DNA from 4 places in the Geodermatophilus sp. URMC 61 genome. Region 2 is predicted to be linked to each of the others. Evidence: riboswitches for the same ligand, from Rfam matches in the RefSeq annotation. Region 2 holds a riboswitch; each other region holds the start of a gene.
The links. Region 2 has a riboswitch for cyclic di-AMP ahead of ACU610_RS10925 (transglycosylase family protein). Riboswitches for the same ligand answer to the same signal wherever they lie in the genome.
Positions count from the first base shown of each region.

Region 1: another riboswitch for cyclic di-AMP. It lies ahead of ACU610_RS12390 (C40 family peptidase); the one in region 2 lies ahead of ACU610_RS10925 (transglycosylase family protein).
Region 3: another riboswitch for cyclic di-AMP. It lies ahead of ACU610_RS03820 (NlpC/P60 family protein); the one in region 2 lies ahead of ACU610_RS10925 (transglycosylase family protein).
Region 4: another riboswitch for cyclic di-AMP. It lies ahead of ACU610_RS10240 (aggregation-promoting factor C-terminal-like domain-containing protein); the one in region 2 lies ahead of ACU610_RS10925 (transglycosylase family protein).

Region 1 is NZ_JBRFHZ010000002.1:2,676,044-2,681,802, forward strand. Features, by position in the region: gene ACU610_RS12365 (TIGR03557 family F420-dependent LLM class oxidoreductase) at 1-510, opposite strand, end outside; gene ACU610_RS12370 (SMP-30/gluconolactonase/LRE family protein) at 717-1,616, shown strand; gene ACU610_RS12375 (hypothetical protein) at 1,627-1,848, opposite strand; gene ACU610_RS12380 (D-2-hydroxyacid dehydrogenase family protein) at 1,899-2,855, opposite strand; gene ACU610_RS12385 (hypothetical protein) at 2,927-3,097, opposite strand; cyclic di-AMP (ydaO/yuaA leader) riboswitch at 3,442-3,575, shown strand; gene ACU610_RS12390 (C40 family peptidase) at 3,588-4,118, shown strand; gene ACU610_RS12395 (hypothetical protein) at 4,197-4,565, opposite strand; gene ACU610_RS12400 (hypothetical protein) at 4,783-5,418, shown strand; gene ACU610_RS12405 (ADP-ribosylglycohydrolase family protein) at 5,448-5,759, shown strand, end outside.
Region 2 is NZ_JBRFHZ010000002.1:2,382,075-2,387,833, reverse strand. Features, by position in the region: gene ACU610_RS10935 (dihydrofolate reductase family protein) at 1-478, opposite strand, end outside; gene treZ (malto-oligosyltrehalose trehalohydrolase) at 481-2,235, opposite strand; gene ACU610_RS10925 (transglycosylase family protein) at 2,548-3,135, opposite strand; cyclic di-AMP (ydaO/yuaA leader) riboswitch at 3,139-3,306, opposite strand; gene treY (malto-oligosyltrehalose synthase) at 3,648-5,759, opposite strand, start outside.
Region 3 is NZ_JBRFHZ010000002.1:803,674-809,432, reverse strand. Features, by position in the region: gene ACU610_RS03825 (M48 family metallopeptidase) at 1-841, opposite strand, end outside; gene ACU610_RS03820 (NlpC/P60 family protein) at 1,062-2,144, opposite strand; cyclic di-AMP (ydaO/yuaA leader) riboswitch at 2,161-2,310, opposite strand; gene ACU610_RS03815 (hypothetical protein) at 2,508-2,852, opposite strand; gene ACU610_RS03810 (D-alanyl-D-alanine carboxypeptidase family protein) at 2,951-4,693, opposite strand; gene ACU610_RS03805 (DEDD exonuclease domain-containing protein) at 4,874-5,759, shown strand, end outside.
Region 4 is NZ_JBRFHZ010000002.1:2,218,416-2,224,174, reverse strand. Features, by position in the region: gene ACU610_RS10255 (FMN-binding glutamate synthase family protein) at 1-176, shown strand, start outside; gene ACU610_RS10250 (FMN reductase) at 214-840, opposite strand; gene ACU610_RS10245 (LLM class flavin-dependent oxidoreductase) at 837-1,946, opposite strand; cyclic di-AMP (ydaO/yuaA leader) riboswitch at 2,149-2,309, shown strand; gene ACU610_RS10240 (aggregation-promoting factor C-terminal-like domain-containing protein) at 2,528-3,349, shown strand; gene ACU610_RS10235 (FmdB family zinc ribbon protein) at 3,487-3,759, opposite strand; gene fmdA (formamidase) at 3,822-5,084, opposite strand; gene fmdA (formamidase) at 5,228-5,759, opposite strand, start outside.

The DNA.
Region 1 (5,759 bases), 290 kb from region 2:
GGCCACCGCGATCACGGGCAGCTGGTCGGGCAGGTCGAAGAGGCGGGCGTCCTCCAGTTGGAGGTACCGCCCGTCGTAGGAGCGGTAGCCGCCCTGCCACAGCAACCGGATGATCTCCAGCGCCTCGCGGAGCATCTCGTGCCGCTTCCGCACCGGCGGCCAGCCCGCGCCCACGACGTGCTCGTTGAGCCGCTCGCCGGAGCCGATGCCGAGGGTGAAGCGGTTGCCGGAGAGGATCTGCACCGTCGCCGCGGCCTGGGCGATCACGGCCGGGTGGTAGCGGATCATCGGGCACGTCACGCCGGTGGCCAGGCCGATCCGTTCGGTCCTCGCCGCCATCGACCCGAGCACCGACCAGGTGAACGAGCTGTGGCCCTGGACGTCGAGCCACGGGTGGAAGTGGTCGCTCATCTCGACGAAGTCGAAGCCCGCCTGTTCGGCGCGGACCGTCTGGCGGACGAGGTCCTCCGGTCCGAAGGCCTCGGTCGCGAGCTTGTAGCCGACCTGCATGGTGGTCGTCCTCACTGTCGGGTGCGGGTCCGCGAGGGCCTGCCCGGCCGGTCAGCTGCGGAAACGGCACGCCGGACCGCCCGGTCCGGCCAGCAGGCCGACGACACCCGCGCGGCAGGCCGACCCGAGCGGTTCCCGGCTCCCGCGACGGCGTCGTCCAGACCTCCGCGCCGGTGCGTGACCGGCGTCACCTACTGTCCCGGGCCATGGCGGAGCAGCAGCTCAGGACGGTCCTGGAGGGTGGCGGGTTCTTCGAGGGCCCGCGTTGGCACGAGGGCACCTGGTGGGTGTCGGACTTCTACCGGCACACGGTCAGCCGGGTGACGCCGGACGGCGCGGAGACCGTCGTCGTCGAGGTGGAGGGCCAGCCCTCGGGGTTGGGCTGGCTGCCCGACGGGTCGCTGGTGGTCGTGTCGATGAAGGACCACCGCGTGCTGCGGTACGCCGACGGGACCCTGTCCACCCACGCCGACCTGACCGAGCACTGCGGCGGGCACCTCAACGACCTCGTGGTCACCGAGGGCGGGCAGGTGTTCGTCGGCGACTTCGGCTTCGACCTGATGGGTGGCGGGGACGCGCGGACGGCGTCACTGAAGCGCGTCGACCCCGACGGCACGGTGTCGGTCGCCGCGGACGGGCTGCAGTTCCCCAACGGCATGGTGATCACCCCGGACGGCGGCACGCTCGTCGTCGGGGAGACCCTCGGCAACCGGTACACCGCCTTCGACCTCGGCGCCGACGGCGCGCTGACCGACCGGCGCGTGTGGGCGCCGCTCGGGCCGGAGGTCACCGGCCGCACCACCGAGGAGGTGCTGGGCCAGCTGGCGGTGGCGCCCGACGGCTGCGCGCTGGACGCCGAGGGACACGTCTGGGCGGCCGACGCGGTCGGCGGCCGGGTGGTGCGGGTCGCCGAGGGCGGCGCGGTCGTCGACGAGGTCGCCGCGCCCGAGGGGCTCGGCGTCTTCGCCTGCATGCTCGGCGGGGACGACGGCCGCACGCTGCTGATGTGCTGCGCGCCGGACTTCTACGAGCACAACCGGGCGCCGGTGCGCGAGGCGGTGCTGGTCGCGACCGAGGTCGACGTCCCCCGCGCCGGGCGGCCGTAGCCCCGCCGGCTCAGCTGCTGGTCCGGCCGCCGAGCGGGTTGTCGGTGTCGGGGACCCCGCTGCCGGTCTCCCCGGGGCTGGTCGACATCTCGCCGTCCCGCGCCGCCCGCGGCCCCTCCTGCTGGGACGGCGGCCCGACCAGGTCCTTCTCCGGCCGCTCGCCGGGGAGGACGTCGTCCTGCGGCTCGTTGACCCCACCGTGGGGACGGCCGGTCATGTTGCCCTCGGTCATCGCTGACCTCCTCGTGTCGGGCCCGGGTCCGTACCCGGGCCCGGCACTGGTCACGCAGGTGCGATGACGCGGACCGGCTCGCCGCGGAGGAAGGCGGCGACGTCGTCCACGGCGTCGCCGTAGAAGACGCGGTAGGTGTCGCGGGTAACGTAGCCCAGGTGCGGGGTGAGCACGGTGCGCGGCGCGCTGCGCAGCGGCGAGGCGGCGGGCAGCGGCTCGCGGTCGTAGACGTCGAGGCCGGCGCCGGCGAGGCGGCCCTGGGACAGCGCCTCGAGCAGCGCGGCCTCGTCGACGACCGGTCCGCGCGAGGTGTTGACCAGGATCGCGGTGCGCTTCACCCGGGCGAGCTCGTCGCGGCCGACCAGACCGCGGGTGCGCTCGGAGAGCACCAGGTGGACGGTGACGACGTCGGCGGTGGCGAACAGCTCGTCCCGGTCGACGCGTCGCACGCCGGCCTCGGCGGCGCGCTCGTCGGAGAGGTTCTGGCTCCAGGCGACGACCTCCATGCCGAAGGCCTGGCCGATGCGGGCGACGCGGGTGCCGAGCCGGCCGAGGCCGACGACGCCGAGCCGGGCGCCGGCGAGGTCGGTGCCGACGGTCCGCTGCCAGCCGCCGGCCCGCACCCCGGCGTCCTCCTCGGGGACGTGCCGGGCCACGGCGAGGATCAGCGCCCAGGTCAGCTCGACCGGGCCGGTGGGGTGGGCGCCGGTGCCGCAGACGGTCACGCCGCGCTCGGCCGCCGCGGCGACGTCGATGGCGGCGTTGCGGGAGCCGGTGGTGACCAGCAGCCGCAGCCGCGGGAGCCGCTCGAGGAGGCCGCGCGGGAACGGGGTGCGCTCGCGCATGGCGACGACGACGTCGAACCCGGCCAGCCGCTCGGCGACGGCGTCCTCGTCGTCGAGGTGGTCGGCGAAGGCGACGACCTCGGCCTGCTCGGGGAGGCGCGACCAGTCGGCGAACTTGCCGGACACGGACTGGAAGTCGTCGAGGACGGCGATGCGCAGCACGGTCCCCGAGCATGGCGGCGACCCCCCACCCGGAGCGAGCGGGGGGTCGCCGTCGGGTCAGCGGCGGGCGCTCAGCGCACCGGACCGCGGCCGTAGCCCCGGCCGCCGCCCTGCTTCTTGTTCTGCTCGCCCATCTTGGCGATGAACTCCTTGATCTTGGCCTGGTTCTGCGGCTTGCGGGCCTCCTGGATGACCTTCGCCGCGATCCCCGAGGCCAGGACCTTCCTCAGCATGCCGGCCATGGTGTTCCTCCTTGGGTCGGTTGGCTCTGGTCGTGCCCGGCGAGGACCCACCCCAACCACGACGACGCCAGAGCTGTCCGCGCATGGGTCTGCACGCTGTGCACAGGCGCTCCGTTGAAAGTGAAACTTTTTCATAACGTTCTGACCAGCACGTTTGCCGCGCGGGCCGACGGCCCGTCAGCGGCGTCCGTGGTGGTCAGCTCGGCGTGTCGCGGTCCGCGCCGAACACCCTGTGGCACCCCGGTCCGTGCTTTGTACAGGGCCGAAGGACCCACCTAGCCTCGGTCGCCGTCCGGAGGGCCCACGTCGCTGACCTTGCGACACCCGCCGGGCGCCGCCGAACCGTGCACTGGTCGATGACCCGTGCGCAGGCCGGGGACCCACCGCAGCACTGGGGTGAAGCGCGACCTCGTCGCGCCGGGCGACTCCCCCGTCCGAACCCGTCAGCTAACCCGGTAGGCGGTCGTGGAGAACAGGAGAACCGTCGTCGATGACGACTGCCCGCACGTCCTTCGCTCGTCGCTCGTTCCGGGGTGTCGCCGTCGCCGCCATCGCCGGCGCCGGGATCACCCTCGCCCCCCTCCCCGCCTCGGCCGCTGTCGGTGGCGCGACCGGTCAGGCCCTCGCGGCGGCCCCGGCTGTCGCCGCGGCCCCGGCCGCCGCGGCCAGCGGCGCCGCCCAGACCGCCGTCAACACCGCGCTCGCCCAGGTGGGTGACCGGTACGTGTACGGCGCCACCGGCCCGAACTCCTTCGACTGCTCGGGGCTGACCACCTTCTCCTACAAGGCGGCCGGCGTCTCCCTCCCGCGCACGTCCAAGGCGCAGTCGACGGTCGGCACCCCGGTGTCCAAGGCGAACCTGCAGCCCGGCGACCTGGTGTTCTTCTACAGCCCGGTCTCGCACGTGGCGATGTACGTCGGCAACGGCCAGATCGTGCACGCGCTCAACTCCAGCAAGCCGGTCCAGGTCATGAACCTCGACTCCATGCCGAGCTACGCGGGCGCCCGCCGGGTCGCCTGACCCGTTCCCACGTCGAGATCGCCGACCGCGCACGGCCACGACGCTGTGGACGGGCGAGATCGGCGATCTCGACGGCGGTCAGCCGCAGGGGTGCGGCGGCTGGTCGGCCGGCTGCAGCGAGAACACCGATGCGGCGTCCTGCGGCCAGGTGCGCAGGAAGAGCAGGCCGTACCGCTCGTTGAGCAGCGCGTCGGGCCCGGTGGTGTCGGCCAGGTCCAGCAGCCGGCCGGTCTCGTGGTTGCGGTAGCGGCGGAGCTCCGCGCCGCAGGCGACGGTGAGCTCGTCGCCCACGGCGCCCATGACGACGACCGGCGTCCAGACATCGTCAGGACTGCTGTCGCAGAGCAGCACGCGGGTGGGCTGGACGGCGTGGCCGGGAGCGTGGCTCGTGCAGAGGGTCGTCCGACTGCTGCGCGCGGCGGTCGGCCCGAGCTCGCGATCGGTCACGGCGTCCTCCTGTCCCGCGGTGCCCCCCGGCGGTGCTGCACCGGCCGGGGACAGTGCAGCACCGGGACGTTCCGGTGCGCGCGCCGGAGACACCGTCGTCCCCCGGTCGCGTGGGTGACGACGGAGCCCGGTGACGCAGCGTCGTCAGCGGCGAGCCGGGCACCGTCCCCGGCGGTCGCTGTGCGACTCCCCCGCTCGGTCCGGTTAGGTCGGTGACGTGGACAGGCGCACGCTGCTGCTGGGGGACTGGACCCCGTGGATCAGGGACGGCATCGACGTCCTCCGGCTGGTCATCCTCGCCGGGGCCGTGGTGTACGCGGCGGACGGGCAGTGGGGGTCGGCTGCGCTGCTGGCCGCACTGGGCAGCATCACCCTCGTCGCACGGGCGGTGAACCTGCCCCGGCTCTACGACCTGTCGCTGACCCTGGGCATGGCGCTGCAGGGGTTCGGCGAGACGCTGGGCCTGTACGACCAGTTCGTCCGCTTCGACGACCTGGTGCACTTCACGCTGCCGATGCTCACGGCCCCGGTGGTCTACATCGGCCTGGCCCGGTTGGACGTCGTCCCGGACCCCCGCGACGAGACGCACCTCCGGCACTACGTGGGCATCGCCGTGGTGACCGCGGCCCTGGGCATCGCCGTCGGGGCGCTGTGGGAGCTCTTCGAGTGGCGGTCGGACGCGTGGTTCGGGACCGAGCTCTCCGAGGACAACGACGACACCAACGGCGACCTCTTCCGCGACACGCTCGGCTCGCTCGTCGGCGCCGGCTTGCTGGTCGTGTGGGCCCGCTTCGGGTGGGGGTCGGTGCGGCGCATCCCCGGGGTGAACACGCACGAGGAGGTCAGCGCCTGATGGGCGGGCCGGCGCGGCAGGGTGCTCGGGTGACCCCGCGCGTGCACCGCTCCTCCCGCGTCGCCGGCGCGCTGGTCGGGTCGGCCGTCGGCGACGCGCTCGGCGCACCCTTCGAGTTCGGCCCGCCCGGGCGGTTCTCCGCCCGGTTCCCCACCCCGGCCCGCGGTGCGCACACCGAGATGTGCGGCGGCGGGACGCTCGGCTGGGAGCCCGGCGAGTTCACCGACGACACCCAGCTGGCGCTGCTCGTCGCGACGTCGCTGGGAGAGCGCGGCCGGCTCGACGAGGCCGACCTGTTCGACCGCTTCCTGCGCTGGGCGGAGGCGGACCCGCCGGACATC
Region 2 (5,759 bases):
CGTCGTCCTCCCCGCAGACGAGCACGGTCACGCCGGCGTCGGCCAGGGCCGCCCGCCGGCCGGCGTCGGCCGCCGCGCAGGTGACCAGCAGCGTCGACGGGACGGCCAGCCGGTCGCCGGGGGCCAGCGAGGCCCGCCGGGAGACGACCGCGATCGGCGCCGACGCCGGCCGGCCGATCGCCGTCCGCAGCCTGCCGACAGCGGGGTCGGCGTCCACCGGGCGGTAGCCCTCGGCGGCCGCCGTCCCGTGCCCGACCAAGACGACGTCGGCGTGCGCCCGCAGCGTGCGGAACACCCGCTTGTCGCCGGGTGAGCCCAGGCCGCCGCTGCGGCCCTGCACGGCCACCGACCCGTCGAGGGAGGCGACGAAGTCCACCCGCAGCGACCGTCCGCCCGGCAGCCGGTAGGCCCTGACCAGGGCGTCGTCGTCCAGGTCCGCGGTGTCCTCTCCGCCGGCCCCGGGCAGCAGCCGGCGCACGGTCAGGCCGTGGTGAGCACGGCCGCGCTCTCCGCCGGCAGCGTCACCGTGGTCCCGGCGAGGGCCGGCTCGTCGCCGGTGGCGAGGAGGACGCCGGTGGCCGCCCGGTCGAGGTCCACCTCCCGCGCGTCCCCGGACAGGTTGGCCACCACCCGCAGCGCGCCGCGGTGCACGACCAGCCAGCGGTCCTCGTCGTCCCAGCCCACCTCGACCCGCGACAGGTCGGGGTCGACCAGGTCGGGGTGCTCGTGCCGCAGCGCCAGCAGCGTCCGGTGCACGGCGAGCAGCGTGCGGTGCGGCTCGCGCTCGGGCTCGTCCCAGTCCAGCTTCGAGCGGGTGAAGGTCTCCGGGTCCTGCGGGTCGGGCACCTCGTCGGCGTCCCAGCCGTGCTCGGCGAACTCGCCCTTGCGGCCCTCGGCCGTCGCCCGGCCGATCTCCGGGTCCGTGTGGCTGGTGAAGAACTGCCACGGCGTCGAGGCGCCCCACTCCTCGCCCATGAAGAGCATCGGGGTGAACGGGCTGGTGAGCACCAGCGTCGCGCCGACGGCGAGCAGGCCGGGGGAGAGGGACGCCGAGACGCGGTCGCCGACGGCGCGGTTGCCGATCTGGTCGTGGTCCTGCAGGTAGCCGAGGAACTTCCAGCCGGGCAGCAGCGCGGTGTCGACCGGCCGGCCGTGGTGCCGGCGGCGGAAGCTCGACCAGGCACCGTCGTGGAAGTACGCGCCGGTCAGCGTCTTGGCCAGCCCGGCGAGCCCGGCGGCGGCGAAGTCCCCGTAGTAGCCCTGGCCCTCACCGGTCAGCACCGAGTGCAGCGCGTGGTGGAAGTCGTCGCTCCACTGCGCGGAGATGCCCGTGCCGTTGGCCACCCGCGGGGTCACCATCCGCGGGTCGTTGAGGTCGCTCTCGGCGATGAGCGTCAGCGGCCGGCCGAGCGCCACCGAGAGCCGGTCGACCTCCTGCGCCATCTCCTCGAGCACGTGGGTGGCCCGCTCGTCGACCAGCGCGTGGACGGCGTCCAGCCGCAGCCCGTCGACGTGCATGTCCCGCAGCCACATCAGCGCGTTGTCCAGGATGTAGCGGCGCACCTCGTCGGAGTCCGGGCCGGAGAGGTTGACCGAGCTCCCCCAGGTGTTGGCGCCGCCCTCGCTGAAGATCGGCATGAACAGCGGCAGGTAGTTCCCGGACGGGCCGAGGTGGTTGTAGACGACGTCCTGGATGACGCCGAGGCCGCGCTGGTGGCAGGCGTCGACGAAGCGCTGGTAGGCCGCGGGACCGCCGTAGCTCTCCTGCACCGTGTACCAGAGGACGCCGTCGTAGCCCCAGTTGTGCGTGCCGTCGAAGCCGTTGACCGGCAGCAGCTCGACGAAGTCGACGCCGAGGTCGACCAGGTGGTCGAGCTTGCCGGTGGCGGCGTCCAGCGTGCCCTCGGGGGTGAACGTGCCGACGTGCATCTCGTAGACCACGCCACCGGCCAGCGGGCGGCCGGTCCAGGCGCGGTCGCCCCACGCGTACGAGGACGGGTCGTAGCGGCGGGACGGCCCGTGCACACCCTCGGGCTGGCGGCGCGAGCGCGGATCCGGGCGGGGGGTGTCGTCGTCGCCCAGCAGGAAGCCGTAGTCGGCCTCCGGGCCGGCCTCGACCTCGGCCCGCCACCAGCCGCCGTCCTCCCGGCGCATGTCGTGCACCGACCCGTCGACCTGCAGCCGGACCCGTTCCGGGACCGGCGCCCAGACGGCGAACTCGACGGCAGCGGACATGCAGGGGCCTCCAGGGGAGTCGTGGGTGGTCCGAGGGGTCATGCCCGCGCGGACGGCCGCCAACCACGTCTTTCCCGCGTGCCGCGCGCCACTCCTCGAGGACCCCGTCCTCCCCACCCCTCGTGGAAGGACCCCCGACCCCCACCGCTCGCAGGCTCGGGTCAGGCCCCGTCCGGAGGCTCGCCGCGAGCTCGTGAGCGGTGAGGAGGACGGGGTCCTCGTGCCGGCAGGGGGCCGGCGGGACCCGGGACGGAGCCGAGGGGCCCGGGCTCCCGGCGGCCGGGGGAGTGCCTCCCCGGCCGCCGGTCCGCCTCACGGCAGCTGCAGCACCTGACCGGCCGAGATCCGGTTCGGGTCGCTGAGCTGGTCGTCGTTGGCGGCGTACAGCGCCTGCCAGCCACCGGCGACGCCCTGCTGCTGGGCGATCGTGCCCAGCGTGTCACCGGCCTGGACGGTGTAGGTACCCCCGCCGGCCGCTGCCGGGGCCGGCGCGGCCACCGGGGCAGCGGCGATGGGAGCCGCGCCGGCCTCGGGAGCGGAGGGGTTGAGACCCTTGCCGCAGGTCGGCCAGGCGCCCGGGCCCTGGGCGTCGAGCGTGCGCTCGGCGACGGCGATCTGCTGCGCCTTGGTGGCCAGGTGGGCGTTGGACGCGTACTGGTGGCCACCGAACGCGGCCCAGGTGCTCGCGCTGAACTGCAGGCCGCCGTAGTAGCCGTTGCCGGTGTTGATGGCCCAGTTGCCGCCGGACTCGCACTGGGCGACGGCGTCCCAGTTGTTGGGGGCGGCCGCCGAGGCCGGGGCGGCCAGGACGCCGAGGGAGACGGCGGCGGCACCGCCGAGCACCACGGCACCACGGCGCAGGGCGCGTGCGGACGTGCGGGCAGGAGAGGACGAACGCATGGGGGACTCCCGATCCGCCGCCTGCGAGGTGAGCTGTCGGGTTCGGAGCGATCGGTGCCCCGGCCGTGCGCACACGGCTTCACCCCGAGGTGCCCGGCCGGACCGGCCGGGCACCGAGATGGGTCCCCCACCCCCGTCCTGGCTGTGCAGGAGGTACGGCGGCCGACGGACGGGGTTCGGCGGATCGGCTCCGGCACCCGGTTCCGGATGGGGGTGCCCGGACAAGGTAACGGTCAGGTCACGGCGGCACACCCCGTGCCCCACGGGCAACTCGGGTGACACGGCCGGCCGTCGGCGCCGGGACCGGGCGGATCACCTGGTCACGTCCCCGCGTGGGCACGTGCCCACGCGGGGACGTGAGGTCCGTCTCACCTCGGCCCCGCGCCCCGGCCCTGGACCCCTGCAGGCACGAGGACCCCGTCCTCCTCACCGCTCACGAGCTCGCGGCGAGCCTCGGGACGGGACCTGGGGCGAGCCTGCGAGATGGTGGGGGCAGGGGTCCTGCTACCGCTTCAGTCGCGGACCAGGAGCGCGACCGGGAGCCGGTCGAGCAGCCCGGCCACCGGCAGCCCGTCGGCGTCGGAGACGAACCGCCCGCCGGTGAGCAGGTCCCGCCAGGCCCCGGTCGGCAGCTGCAGCGCGGTGTCGCCCCACCCGGTGATCGACAGGCCCACGGGCAGCCGGGTCGCCACGGGCACCACACCGCCCCGGTCGAAGGCGACCACGTGGTCGGAGGCGACCCCGGTCGCCGTCACCGGCTCGTACCCGGTGAACCACTCCGGGTGCTCCCGGCGGGCGCGCAGCACGCGGGAGACGACGAGCAGCTTGGCCGCGCCGGTCTCGTCGACCGTGGGGACCTCGCCGGCGTCCAGCCGGGCCAGCAGCCTCCGCCGCAGGTCGTGGTCGACCGGACGGCGGTTGTCCGGGTCGACCAGCGAGAGGTCCCACAGCTCGGTGCCCTGGTAGACGTCCGGGACGCCGGGCATCGTCAGCTGCAGCAGCTTCTGCGCCAGCGAGTTGGACCGGCCGAACGGCGCGATGCGGGCGACGAACCGCTCGATCTCGGAGCTGGTCCGCTCGTCGTCGAAGGCCGCGTCGACCATCTCGTGCAGAGCGGTCTCGAACTCCTCGTCGACGTCGGTCCACGTCGTCGACGTCCCCGCCTCGCGGGCCGCCTTCTCCGCGTAGCCGTGCGCCCGCTCGCGCGACAGCGGCCAGGCGCCGACCAGGTTCTGCCACACCAGGTGCGCCAGCGGGCGGTCGGGCAGCGGGTGCCGGGTCAGCAGCCCGCGGACCAGGTCGGCCCACTCGGCCCCGAGCTCGGCGAGCACGGCCAGCCGGGCTCGGGTGTCCTCGCTGCGCTTGGTGTCGTGGGTCGACAGCGTGGTCATCGACTGGGGCTTGCGCTCCAGTCGGCGCTGCTGCGCCTCGTGGAACTCCTGCACCGTGCTGCCGAACCGCGCCGGGTCCCCGCCGACCTCGTTGAGCATCACGAACCGCGCCCACCGGTAGTAGGCGCTGTCCTCGACCCCCTTGGCCATGACCGGACCGCTGGTCTGCTCGAAGCGGGTCGCCGCCTCGGTCCCGGCCTGGGAGAGCACCGGGTGCAGCGCGTCCAGCGCGGCGGAGAGGTCGGGACGGCGCTCCCGCACCGCGGCCACGGTGGCGTCGAGGTGCTCGCGGCCGTCGGGGAGGTAGGTGCGGTAGACCGGGAAGCTGGCCAGCAGCTCGGCCAGCGCCTCGGTCTGCTGCTCCCGGTCGATGCCGGGCAGCTCGCCGATCACCCGCACCAGCCGGGCCACCTCCGAGCCGAGGATCCCGTCGGTCACCTCGCGCTTGCAGTCGTGCACCAGCTGCGCGTAGTCGACCGGGGCGCCGGTGAGCTCGGTGTCCAGCGCGCTGAGCACCGCCTCGCCGGCCGGGTCGACCAGCACGTCGTCGACCTCGGCGAGGGCGTCGTAGCCCGTCGTCCCGGCGGTCCGCCACGACTCCGGCAGGTCCTCCCCGGGCTCGAGGATCTTCTCCACCACGGTCCACCGGCCGCCGGAGGCCTCGGCCAGCCGGTCGAGGTAGCCCTTGGGGTCGGCCAGGCCGTCGGGGTGGTCGATGCGCAGCCCGTCGACCGCGCCCTCCTCGACCAGCCGCAGGACGAGCCGGTGCGTCGTCTCGAAGACCGCCGGGTCCTCCGTGCGCAGCCCGGCGAGGGTGTTGATCGCGAAGAACCGGCGGTAGTTGAGGTCGCGGTCGGCGCGCCGCCAGTCGACCAGCTCGTAGTGCTGCCGGTCGTGCACCTCCTGCGGCGTCCCGTGCTCGGTGCCCGGCGCGACGGGGAAGCGGTTGTCGTAGTAGTGCAGCTCCGGGGCAGCGTCCTCCCCACCCGCCCCCTCGACGACCTCGAGCTTCTCGACGTCGTCCGCCGACCCGAGCACCGGGATGCGCACCCGGCCGCCGCCGAAGTCCCAGTCGACGTCGAAGGCGGCCGCGTGCGCGCTGTCCCGCCCGTGCTTCAGCACGTCCCACCACCAGGGCGCCTCGGCCGGGTCGGCGATGCCCATGTGGTTGGGCACCAGGTCCAGCACCAGCCCGAGGCCGTGCTCGTGCAGCGCGGCGACCAGCCGGTCGAA
Region 3 (5,759 bases), 1.6 Mb from region 2:
ACTCGACCTCGGCGTCGGACAGCTGCTCGAGGGTCGTGTCGTAGAGGACGATGCGGCGGGTCGACCCGAAGCCGGAGACGTAGGCGTTGAGCGCCGTGGTCCGCCGGGAGGCATCGGAGACGAGCACGTCCTGCACCGGGGTGCCGTTCTCCTCCGCCAGGTCGAGCAGCTCGCTGCGCAGCGCACTCGGGGGCAGTGACTCGAAGCGGTTGAACGCCGGCTCGATGACCACCGGGTAGAGGAACGACCCGACGACGACGAAGCCGGCCGCCACCGCCGCGGCCCACGCCCACCACGTGCGCGGCGCGCGCCGGACCAGCCAGAGGAAGGCGGCCAGCGCGAGGGCGGTGAGGACGGCGCTGATGGCGGTCGAGACCGCGACGTCGCGCAGCCACAACCCCCAACTGCGGGTCGAGATGCCGTACCGGTGGCGGACCACCTCCGCGTACGCCGACACCGGCAGCGTGGCCAGCCGGCCGAGGACCACCACGGCCGCCGTGCCGAGCAGCACCTGGGCGACCCGCCCGCCGCCGAGCGGTCGCGCCACGGCCCGCACCAGCCGTGCCCCCAGCGGGGTCAGCCCCAGGACGGCGGAGACGACCAGGCCGAGGAGCAGGGAGGTCAGCGAGGCCGGGCGCAGCGCCCTGGCGAAGGCCTCGGCCCGGGCGAGGAGGTCCGGCGGCAGGACCGACGAGGGGTCGACGGGAGTACGCCCACCCGGTGGCTCGGGCAGCAGCGTCCACGGCGGGACCGTCACGAGGACGACGACGAGCGCGGCGCCGAGGACACCGGCGACCAGGAGCGCGACCCGGCGGGCGCTCGTCCCGCCCGCCCCGCTCACGCGCCGATCCTATGGTCGGGTCCGCGGCGGTCGGGGACGGCACTCGGCGGCGGTGGGCCGGTCACGGGTGCCCGGAGGGACTCCCGACCGGGACACGGGCAGCGGCTCGATCCTGGCCCCGCCCCGGGCCGGCCCCGTCCAGAAGCTCGCCGCGGCCCCGTCCCCGGCCCCGTCCCGAGGCTCGCCACGAGCCTGCGAGCGGTGAGGAGGACGGGGTCCTTCAGGCGACCCGGCGCATCCCGGTGATGCCGCCCATCGAGTCGACGCTCACGACCTTCACCGGCTGACCCGAGGTCGAGGCGTGCACCATCTGGCCGTTGCCGATGTACATCGCCACGTGGCTGACGGGGCTGTGGTAGAAGATCAGGTCGCCCGGCTGCAGCTCGGACCGGGAGACCGCGGAACCCATCGCCGCCTGCATCCGCGACGAGTGCGGCAGGCTGATGCCGGCCGCGGCGTAGGCGTACTGGGTCAGCCCCGAGCAGTCGAAGGCATTCGGCCCGCCGGCGCCCCACACGTACGGGTCCCCCACCTGCGCCAGGGCGGTGTCGACGGCGATCTGCGCGGCGCCGCCGGCCGCGGCGGCCGGCGCGGCGGGGACCGACCGGCCGGCGTGCGCGGCCACGACCTCCTGCTGCTGCGGTGCCGACAGCGCGTCGTACTGCGCCTGGTAGTCGGCGGTGTCCGCCTCGAGCTGCGCCTGGCGGGCGGTGACGTCGTCGAGCGTGCGCTGGGCGGCGGCCTGCGCGGCGTCGGCGTCGGCGCGGGCCCGTTCGGCCGCGGCGGCGGACGCGGCGACCGCACCGAGCACGTCGTCGGTGTGGCCGGCGATGGCGTCGAGGGTGGCCAGCTGCGAGACGAACTCCTCGGCCGACCCGCTGGTCATCAGCAGGTCCAGCTCCGGCATGCCGTCGCCGGCGGTGAAGGCGGTGCGGGCGACCTGGCGGATCCGGCCGTCGAGCGCGTCGAGCTGCGTCTGGGCGGCGGCGACTGCCTGGCCGGCGCTCCGGACGGCGTCCTGCTGCTGCGCCAGCGTCTCGCGGGCCTCGTTGACCTGCTCGGTCAGGACCTCGAGTTCGTGCGCGGCCCGGGCGACCAGCTGCGCGGCCTGTGCGGCGCTCGTGGCGTCCTCCGGCTCCGCGACGGCGGTGCCCGGCAGCAGTGTGAGGGCGAGGGTGGCGGTGGCTCCCAGGACCAGTCCGCGGGCGATGCCGCGGGACAGGGTCGGGCGGCGGAACGCGACCGGGAGGTCGGGGTGGAACTGATCGACGGCATGCCTCTGGGCAGGGCGGGGGGTCGCCACGGTCGGCGGCTCTCCGTTTCTTCCTCAGCGACCGCCTACCGAGTTAGCTGACGGGTTCGGGCTGGGAAGAAGGCGCCCTATCTCTGCGCCCCGGCGGACCGGCGCGCGGGAGAACTCACCCCAGTGCTGCGGTGGGTCCCCGGTTCCCCCTCGGCGCCGGTGTGGCGCCTCGGGCGATTCGGCGGTGACCGGCCGAGGTCACCCGTCTGCAGGTGACGACCACCCGGCCGGACCGGCTCACCGTACGGGGGTTGTTGAAGAAGTGACGATCGGGGGTGCCGGGGACTGTGGGATCGGTGTTCCTGCTGGTCGGCGACACGCCGTCCGTCGGACCCGGCTCGCACGGAGACGGGCGCGCCCCGCTCACCCGGTGCGCCGCTGCGACCCCTGACCGCCGGCCCGCCGCTGCGGCGCGGCCCGTCGTGCCGGGGCCGGACGCGTGGCGTGCTCGTGCCGCAGCGGCGGCACCAGCCCGGCGTCGGCCAGCACCCGCACGGCGCGCCGCTCCACCTCGTCGAACTCCACGACCACCCCCGGCGGCAGCACGACGACGTCCTCGGCGGACAGCTGGCCGTCCCGCCGGCCGGTCATCGGCACCACCGTCGGGTCGGTGCTCTGCCAGCCCGGCGGCGCCCCCAGCAGGACGGTGACGACGCAGTCGCCGCAGCCGGTGCCGCGGGCGGTGCAGGTGTCGCAGTCGATGTGCACGGTCCACTCCTCTGCTCGCCGACCCTCGTCGCAGGAGGCCGTCCGCGGCCCCGGTCGATCCGGGCAGGACGCTAGGAGCGGGCACCGACAGTTCCGGCTCAGGCGCCGACGTACTCCCAGTGCCAGGGTTCCTCGCGGCCGTTGCCGGGGTCGGCCCACCGCGGGTGGACGAAGCCGAAGCGACCGGCGTTGGCGACCATCCAGGCGTACTGCGCCGTCCCGAACCGCTCGACGCCCCCGCACAGGTCGACCGCGAGGCCCCAGCCGTGGTTGCTGGTGCCGGGCACCGCGGCCAGCTCCGGCTTCTCCCCGTACAGCCGCACCTGAGCGGCGTAGGTCCGGTAGGAGTCGGTGGTGCACAACGGCGTCCCGAAGGCATCGGCGAAGGCACTGCTCATCCCCCGGTGGGCCGCCGCCGCGTCGCAGCGCAGCAGGTGGCCGGCGACCTCCAGCGGACACATCGCGCTGGGCGGGATCAACCCGTTCGGGAAGCCGCCCCACGCCGACCCCCCGGACGTCTCGGGCGGGTACCGCACGGCGCCGCACCCCACCGGCAGCGCCCCGCCGGACGGTCCGGGCGCCCGGACGGCCGTGCGCGGCCCGAGGCTCGGCCGCGCGACACCCAGCACCCGGTCGGCCGCCGGGCGGCCGACCACCACGGCACCGGCGCGGGCGTCGGCCGCCAGCACGGTCCGCCGGTCGAGCGCGATGCCCACGTTGCCCAGACCGGAGCGGCCGGCGCCGAGGAACACCAGGTCCCCCGGGAGGACGTCGGCCGGGTCGACCGGCGTGGTCACCGAGAAGAGCCCCGCCTGGTCATCGGGGAGGTCGATCCCCACCGAGGCGTAGACGGCGTGCACCAGCGATCCGCAGGCCCACGCGTCCGGCCCCGCCGCCCCCGGGACGTAGGGCAGCTCCAGAGCGTCCACCGCGGCGCTGACCGCGCCGACCGCCTCGGCGGACGGGACGACCAGCGGATCCGACGCGCCGGGCAACGCGGCCGCCCCCGCCTGCGCGCCGCCGTCGGACGCCGGCACCGGCGCCAGCCCGTCGGGCAGGCCTGCCGCCGGGTCGCGCAGCGCCGCGGCCGGCGGCGGGACGATGCCGGCCGCGGCCAGCTGGTCGAGGTGCCTGCGCCAGTCGGCCGCCGCCTGCCGGCCGGACGCCCGCTGCTCCTCCCGCTGCCGGCCCAGCTGCCGGTCGACGGCGGCGACGGCGACCTCCAGGTCCCGGCTCGCCGCGGCCGCGGCCGCCTCCAGCTCAGCGGTCTCGGTGGCGAGCTGCGCCGCTCGGGCACGGGCGGCCTCCCGTGTCCTCTCCGCCTCCGCCCGCCGCGCCGCGGCCTCCTGCCGTCGACGCTCCGCGGCGGCGACCACCGCGGCCGCGTGCCGCTCGGCGGCGTCGAGCAGGCCCCCCGCGGCGACGACGTCCCCGGGACCACCACCGGACAGCAGCACGGACAGCGGCGTGACCTCACCCGCGTCCCGGTACACCGCCGAGGCGTGCCGGGCCACCTCGGCCCGGGCCCGAGCGAGCTCGGCGTCCGCCGCGACGATGTCGGCCTCCGCCTGCGCCGCGGCCGCCTCGGCGGCGGTGAGGGCCTCCCGAGCCGCGACGACCCGGGACTGCCGCTCCTGCAGGTCGGCCTGCACCTCGTCGGCGCGTCGCTGCAGATCGTCGAGCTCGGGGCTGTCCAGGAGGCTGGCGGTCGCGCCGGCCCGGCCCGTCGGGTCGGCCACCGCGGGGGTCGCCGACGACAGCACGGCGGCGAGCGCGACGACGCCTGCGGACAGGGACGCCACCGCGCGGCGGCCGGGGCGCCACCGGGAGAGCGAGTACACGGACCACCTCTGCGAATCGGGACCGCAGCGGTCCTCGACGAGATGGTGTAGGGGGCCGCGCGGGCGCGCCAGGGGACGGCGCACCGCTCCCCCCCCGGACGGGCGACGTCCTCCCCCACCCTCCCCGTTGCCCGGCGCGCGTCCCCGGGACTGTCACCACCCCGACCTACCGTCCGCCCCGTGCGCTCCTCCCCCGCCCGGCCGGTGTCGCTCTCCCCCGCTCGCCTCGCCGGGACGGCGGCCCGCGCCGCCGCCGGCCTGCCCCGCTACGAGCAGGCCACGATCGACGAGCTCGGCACCCCGCTGGCGGAGGTCACCTTCGTCGTGGTCGACCTGGAGACCACCGGTGGCTCGCCGAAGGACAGCGCGATCACCGAGATCGGGGCGGTCAAGGTGCGCGGCGGGGAGGTGCTCGGCGAGTTCCAGACCCTCGTCGACCCCGGTTGCGAGATCCCGCCCTACATCAGCGTGCTCACCGGGATCACCTCGACGATGGTCGCCGCGGCCCCGCGCATCGGCGCCGTCCTGCCGCACTTCCTCGAGTTCGCCCGCGGCGCGGTGCTGGTCGCCCACAACGCGCCGTTCGACCTCGGCTTCCTCCGGGCCGCCTGCGCGGAGAGCGGCATCCCCTGGCCGGCCGCGGCCTCGGTCGACACCGCCGTCCTCGCCCGCCGTCTGCTCACCCGCGACGAGGTCCCCAACTGCAAGCTGGCCACCCTCGCGCCCTACTTCCGCACCAGCACCGAGCCCTGCCACCGGGCGCTGGCCGACGCCCGCGCCACCGTCGACGTCCTGCACGGGCTGTTCGAGCGCCTGGGCCCGCTGGGCATCACCAGCCTGGAGGAGCTGACCGGCCTCACCCGGCAGGTCGACCCGGAGCGGCTGCGCAAGCGGCACCTGGCCGACGGCGTGCCGCACGGCCCGGGCGTCTACCTCTTCCGCGGTCCCCGCGACGAGCCCCTGTACGTCGGCACGTCGACCGACCTGCGCAGCCGGGTGCGCAGCTACTTCACCGCCGGCGAGCAGCGCAGCCGGATGACCGAGATGGTGGCGCTGGCGCAGCGGG
Region 4 (5,759 bases), 160 kb from region 2:
CGTCCGTCGAGGTGCTCACCGGTCGCACGGCGTCCACGCCGCTGGGGGAGGTCTACGGCTACGAGCCCGGGTGGGGACTGCCCTCGGCCGCCGACCGCGCCGAGATCGCCCGGATCATGACGGCCGAGGCCCCGCAGGGCGGGTCGGCCGTCCCCTCGGAGGACGCCGTCCGCTGAGCGGGAGCCGGGCCGGGGCCCCGGACGGGGCCGGGCGTCAGGCGCCGGTGCCGCGGAGCAGCTCCTCGAAGGACGGGACGTCGGCGAACGGGTCGGCCGGGCGCCGCTGGGCAGGGCGACCGGCGACCAGGTCGGCCAGCTCGCCGGCCGCACGGTCGATCCGGCGGGCCAGCTCGGCGTCCACCCCGCCGGCACCGGCCCAGTCCTCCGACGCGGCGAAGACGCCGGTGGGTGCGGGGACGGCGCGCAGGTAGGCGAACAGCGGGCGCATCGCGTGCTCGATGACCAGCGAGTGCCGGGCGGTGCCCGCGGTGGCGCCGAGCAGCACCGGCGTCCCGGTGAGGGAGTCCTTGTCCAGGACGTCGAAGAACGTCTTGAACAGCCCGCTGTAGGAGGCCGAGAAGACCGGCGTCACCGCGATGAGCCCGTCGGCCCCGACGACCGTGTCGATCGCCGCGCGCAGCGACTCGTTGGCGAACCCGGTGACCAGGTCGTCCGCGAGGTCGCGGGCGTGCGTGCGCAGCTCGACGACCTCCACGGTCGCGTCGTCGCCCCGCTCGCGCAGGGCAGCGACGGTCGCGGCGGTGAGCCGGTCGGCCAGCAACCGGGTCGACGACGGGGTCGACAGTCCGGCGCTGACGACGGCCAGGGTGCGGGTGGTCATGCCGAGACCTCCTCCGGGGTGGTCTGGCGCGCGGCGACCAGCGAGGCGTGGGTGGGGGCGTCGGGCACGTGCGCGGGCTTGAGCGCGGCGAACTCGCGGCGCAGCACCGGCACGACCTCCTCGCCGAGCACGTCCAGCTGCTCGAGCACGGTCTTCAGCGGCAGGCCGGCGTGGTCGATGAGGAACAGCTGCCGCTGGTAGTCCCCGACGTACTCACGGAAGCCCAGGGTCCGCTCGATGACCTGCTGCGGGGAGCCGACGGTCAGCGGCGTCTCGCGGGAGAAGTCCTCCAGCGACGGGCCGTGGCCGTAGACCGGCGCGTTGTCGAAGTACGGCCGGAACTCGGCGATCGCGTCCTGGCTGTTCTTCCGCATGAACACCTGCCCGCCCAGGCCGACGATCGCCTGGTCGGCGGCGCCGTGGCCGTGGTGCTCGAAGCGGCGGCGGTAGAACTCCACCATCCGGGCGGTGTGCTCGGCCGGCCAGAAGATGTGGTTGGAGAAGAAGCCGTCGCCGTAGTAGGCGGCCTGCTCGGCGATCTGCGGGGAGCGGATCGAGCCGTGCCACACGAACGGCGCCACCCCGTCCAGCGGCCGCGGGGTCGAGGTGAAGCCCTGCAGCGGCGTGCGGAACTGCCCGGACCAGTCGACGACGTCGGTGTCCCACAGCCGGCGCAGCAGCGCGTAGTTCTCCACCGCGAGCGGCAGGCCGTTGCGGATGTCCTGCCCGAACCACGGGTAGACCGGGCCGGTGTTGCCGCGGCCCATCATCAGGTCGACCCGGCCGCCGGCCAGGTGCTGCAGCATCGCGTAGTCCTCGGCGATCTTCACCGGGTCGTTGGTCGTGATCAGCGTGGTCGCCGTGGACAGCTGCAGCCGCGACGTCTGCGCGGCGATGTAGGCCAGCGTGGTGGTCGGCGAGGAGGAGAAGAACGGCGGGTTGTGGTGCTCGCCCAGGGCGAAGACGTCGAGCCCGACCTCTTCGGCCTTCTTCGCGATGGTGACGATCGCCTGGATCCGCTCGGCCTCGGTGGGCGTGCGGCCGGTGGTGGGATCGGTCGTGATGTCGCTGACCGAGAAGACGCCGAACTGCATGTCGGTCTCCATTGGTTGAGAGTGCAACTACCGGCCGGTGCAACGCATCCGGTCGGTCGGTATTCCCCTCGCCCGCCTCCCTCGGAGGGAGGCGGGCACCGGACTGCGACGTGACTCACGTTCCCGATGTGATCGACGCGATTGTCACGGGACGGTAACGGCCCCTACGGTGGCTCACGTCCGGTCGGTCGTCTCGTCCCCGTTCGGGGAGCCTGGTCGGACGCCGCCGAGTCGTGTCCGCCGCCAGCGGACGCGAGCCGGGGACCCACCGCAGTACTGGGGTGAATCCCGCCCGCGAGCACGAGACGCGGGCCGGTAGGGCTGCTTCCCGCCCGAACCCGTCAGCTAACTCGGTAGGCGGCTCACGGAAGAACGGAGCTCGTCGCATGCCCCGCCCACGGGCCCTCGCGGCTCGCCGGCTCACCCGGCCGCGCGCACCTCGCGCCTCCTCCCCGGCCTGCTGACCCGGCACTCGACCGCGCCCGCCGGCACTCCGCGATCCGCCGACGCCCCCGTAGACCGCGCCGCCCCGGGCTGTCCTCTGCACGGAGGACCGAGCCCGCGCGCCCTCTCGCCACGGAGCCCCCCACCTGATGGACACCAAGCAGTTCCCGGCCGTCCCGGCCACCGACGCCCCCACCGACCGGACCACCCGCCGTCGCCTGCGGCTGCCCGCCCGCGGCCGCCGTCCGGCGATCCTGCTGGCCACCGCCGCCGCCGGCGCGGTCGTCGTCAGCACCGTCATCGGGGCCCAGCCGGCCGCCGAGGCCGAGACCGAGACGGTCCCGGCCTCGATGAGCGTGGCCGAGCAGCTCGGCATCACCGAGGAGTCGGCCCAGCAGCCGCTCGCCGCCCCGGCCGCCACCGAGCTGGCCCCGCTGCAGGACCTCGCCGCCTCCCGCAGCGAGCGCCAGGCCGCCGAGGTACAGGCCGCGCAGGCGCAGGCCGCCGCGGAGCAGGCCGAGCTGGACCGCCAGGCCGCCGAGAAGGCCGCCGCCGAGCAGGCCGCCCGCGAGGCCGCCGAGAAGGCCGCGGCCGAGGCCGCCGCCCGTGAGGCCGCGGAGCGCGAGGCCGCCGAGAAGGCCGCCGCATCGGCTGCGGCCCCCGCCGCGTCGTCCGCCGCGCCGCGGGGCTCCTTCAAGGACTACGCGATGAGCAAGGTCGGCAGCGCCCAGCAGTTCAGCTGCCTGGAGAACCTGTGGGGCAAGGAGAGCGGCTGGAACCCCGACGCGCAGAACCCCAGCAGCACCGCCTACGGCATCCCGCAGTTCCTGAACTCGACCTGGGCCAGCACCGGCATCGCCAAGACGTCGGACGGCTACCGCCAGATCGACGCCGGCCTCATCTACATCGACAGCCGCTACGGCAGCCCGTGCGGCGCCTGGGCGCACTCGCAGTCCACCGGCTGGTACTGAGAGAGGACCCCGTCCTCCCCACCCCTCGCAGGCTCAGGGCGGGACCCGGGACGGGGCCGACGGCCTGCCGGGGCGCGCCGCGCCCGTCCGACGCTACGACCGAGGGGCCGTCCGCACGGGCGGTCCCTCGGTCGTTCTCAGTGGTGGTGCCCGCTCCGTCGGGGGAACCGGCGCCCGGCCGGAGGGCCGGTGACCACCGGTTCACCGCTGCGCGCCCGCTCGACGCGCGCGCGGTCGGCCTTCCCGGCGTCGCGCAGCGGCCCTCTCCATGGCCTGCCGCCTGAGACGGCGTAGACCCGCCGGGCCGGTTGGTCGCAGGAGGGACAGACGGCGGCGTCAGCGACGTCCTGCATGTCCCGTCGCAGGTCGAACGGGCCGCACTGCGGACAGCGGAACTCGTAGAGGGGCACGGGGGCGTCTCCTGCCGGTGCTGAGGGTCCGGGGCGGGGCCGCCGCCCCGGACCGGGATCGGTCAGTCCGCGACCAGCTCGCGACCTCCGCCGGCACCCTCCGGCAGGAGACTCCGGTCGAAGATCGACAACGGGATGCTGAGCGAGACCGCGCTGTTGGGGATGTCCACCACGCCGCCGATCCGGCCGTCGATGGGCGCCGCCCCGAGGAACAGGTACGCCTGCTCGAAGGTCCAGTCCATCGCCGGCATCAGGTAGTTGATGGCGTTGAGGCAGGCTCGGCGGTAGGCGACCGTGGCGTTCATGTAGTAGTTCCGGCCGTCCTCCACGCTGATGCCCTCGAAGGTCAGGTACTCCGAGTAGTTCGGGCCGACCCGGCCGGGCTTGAAGAACGGCATGTCTGTCTTGTACCGCTCCATCCCGCCCTTGATGACGTCGAAGTGCAGGTCGATGAAGCCGGGCATCTCGATGGCGCCGCAGAAGGTGATCTCCCCGTCGCCCTGCGCAAAGTGGAGGTCTCCGATGGAGAACAGCCCACCGGGTACGAAGACCGGCATGTAGACCCGACTCCCGACGCCCAGGTCCTTGATGTCCACGTTCCCCCCGTGCTCCCGGGGCGGGATCGTGCGGCAGGCCTCGGCGGCGGCCCGTTCGAGGTCCGAGCCGCTCAGCCGGCCGAGGAGCGCGTCCTTCGGCTGCGGCGGGAGGGCCAGCGCCGGCACCTGAGGCGCGCCGGGTGTCTCGCCGCCGTGTGCGGGGATGTCCCCGGTCACCCGGTCGGGATTCAGGTCGATGAGGGCCTGCTCGCGGCGGTTCCACTCGGCGAGCAGCTCGGCGGAGGGAGCGCAGCCGAACAACCCGGGGTGGGAGTTGCCGATGAAGCGCACACCCGGGACGTGCCGGCTGGTGGTCCAGATGCCGTCGAGGTCCCAGATCGCCTTGGACGCTCCCGGGGAGTAGTCGGTGAGGAAGCCGCCCCCGTTCTCCTTGGCGAAGATACCGGTGTAGCCCCATGGCTGGACGTCGAACGGCCCGATGTCGACGATGTCGACCACCAGCATGTCTCCCGGCTCCAGCCCCTCGATCGCGAAGGGGCCGCTGAGGACGTGACAGGGGTCGAGGTTCATGGTGCGGATGTCTTCGGCGTCGTCGCTGTTGCGGACCTGGTCGTCCGTCCAGTCCTTGCACTCGATCCGGTAGGTGGCGCCCAAGCGGACCGTGTTGGCCGGCGGGATGTCCGGGTGCCAGCGGTTGTGTCCGGGTACCGCCTGCTGTGCCATCGGCACGCTCAGGTCGCGGTTGATCTCGAAGATGACCTCGGGCACGGGAACTCCTCGGGTGCGGTGCGGAAAGGGGAGCGCGGCGACGGGCGCGCCCGTGCGCCGGTTGGTGCGGGGATGGTCGGGCCGACTTCCGGAGGACCACCCCGGTGCCGGGGCACCACGAGGCGCCCCGGCACCGCGGTCCGTCAGTAGGTGGAATGGGGAACGCCCATCCCGGGGTCGATCCGGGTCGGCCCCGACGCCGAGGGAGTGACGTCGAAGTCGAAGATCGCCGTCGGGATGTAGACGGTGGAGCAGGAGTTGGGGATGTCGACCACCCCGGACAGCCGGCCCTCGATCGGCGCGGCCCCGAGGATCATGTAGGCCTGCTCGGGCGTGTAGCCGAACGTGGTCAGGTAGTCGATGGCGTGCAGGCAGGCGCGCTGATACGACAGGTGCGAGTCCAGGTAGCGCTGCTCGTCGTCCAGGGTCACCGAGGTGCCGGAGAAGGCCAGCCACCGCTCGTACCGCGGGTCGACGTTGCCCGGCATGAAGATGGCGTTCTCGCCTACGCCGTAGGTCGCCATGCCGCCCTTGATGAGGTCGACGTGGAGGTCGATAAAGCCGCCCATCTCGATGGCGCCGCAGAAGGTGATCTCCCCGTCGCCCTGGGAGAAGTGCAGGTCACCCATCGACAGCTTCGCGTCCGGCACGAAGACCGGGTAGAAGACCCGGGTC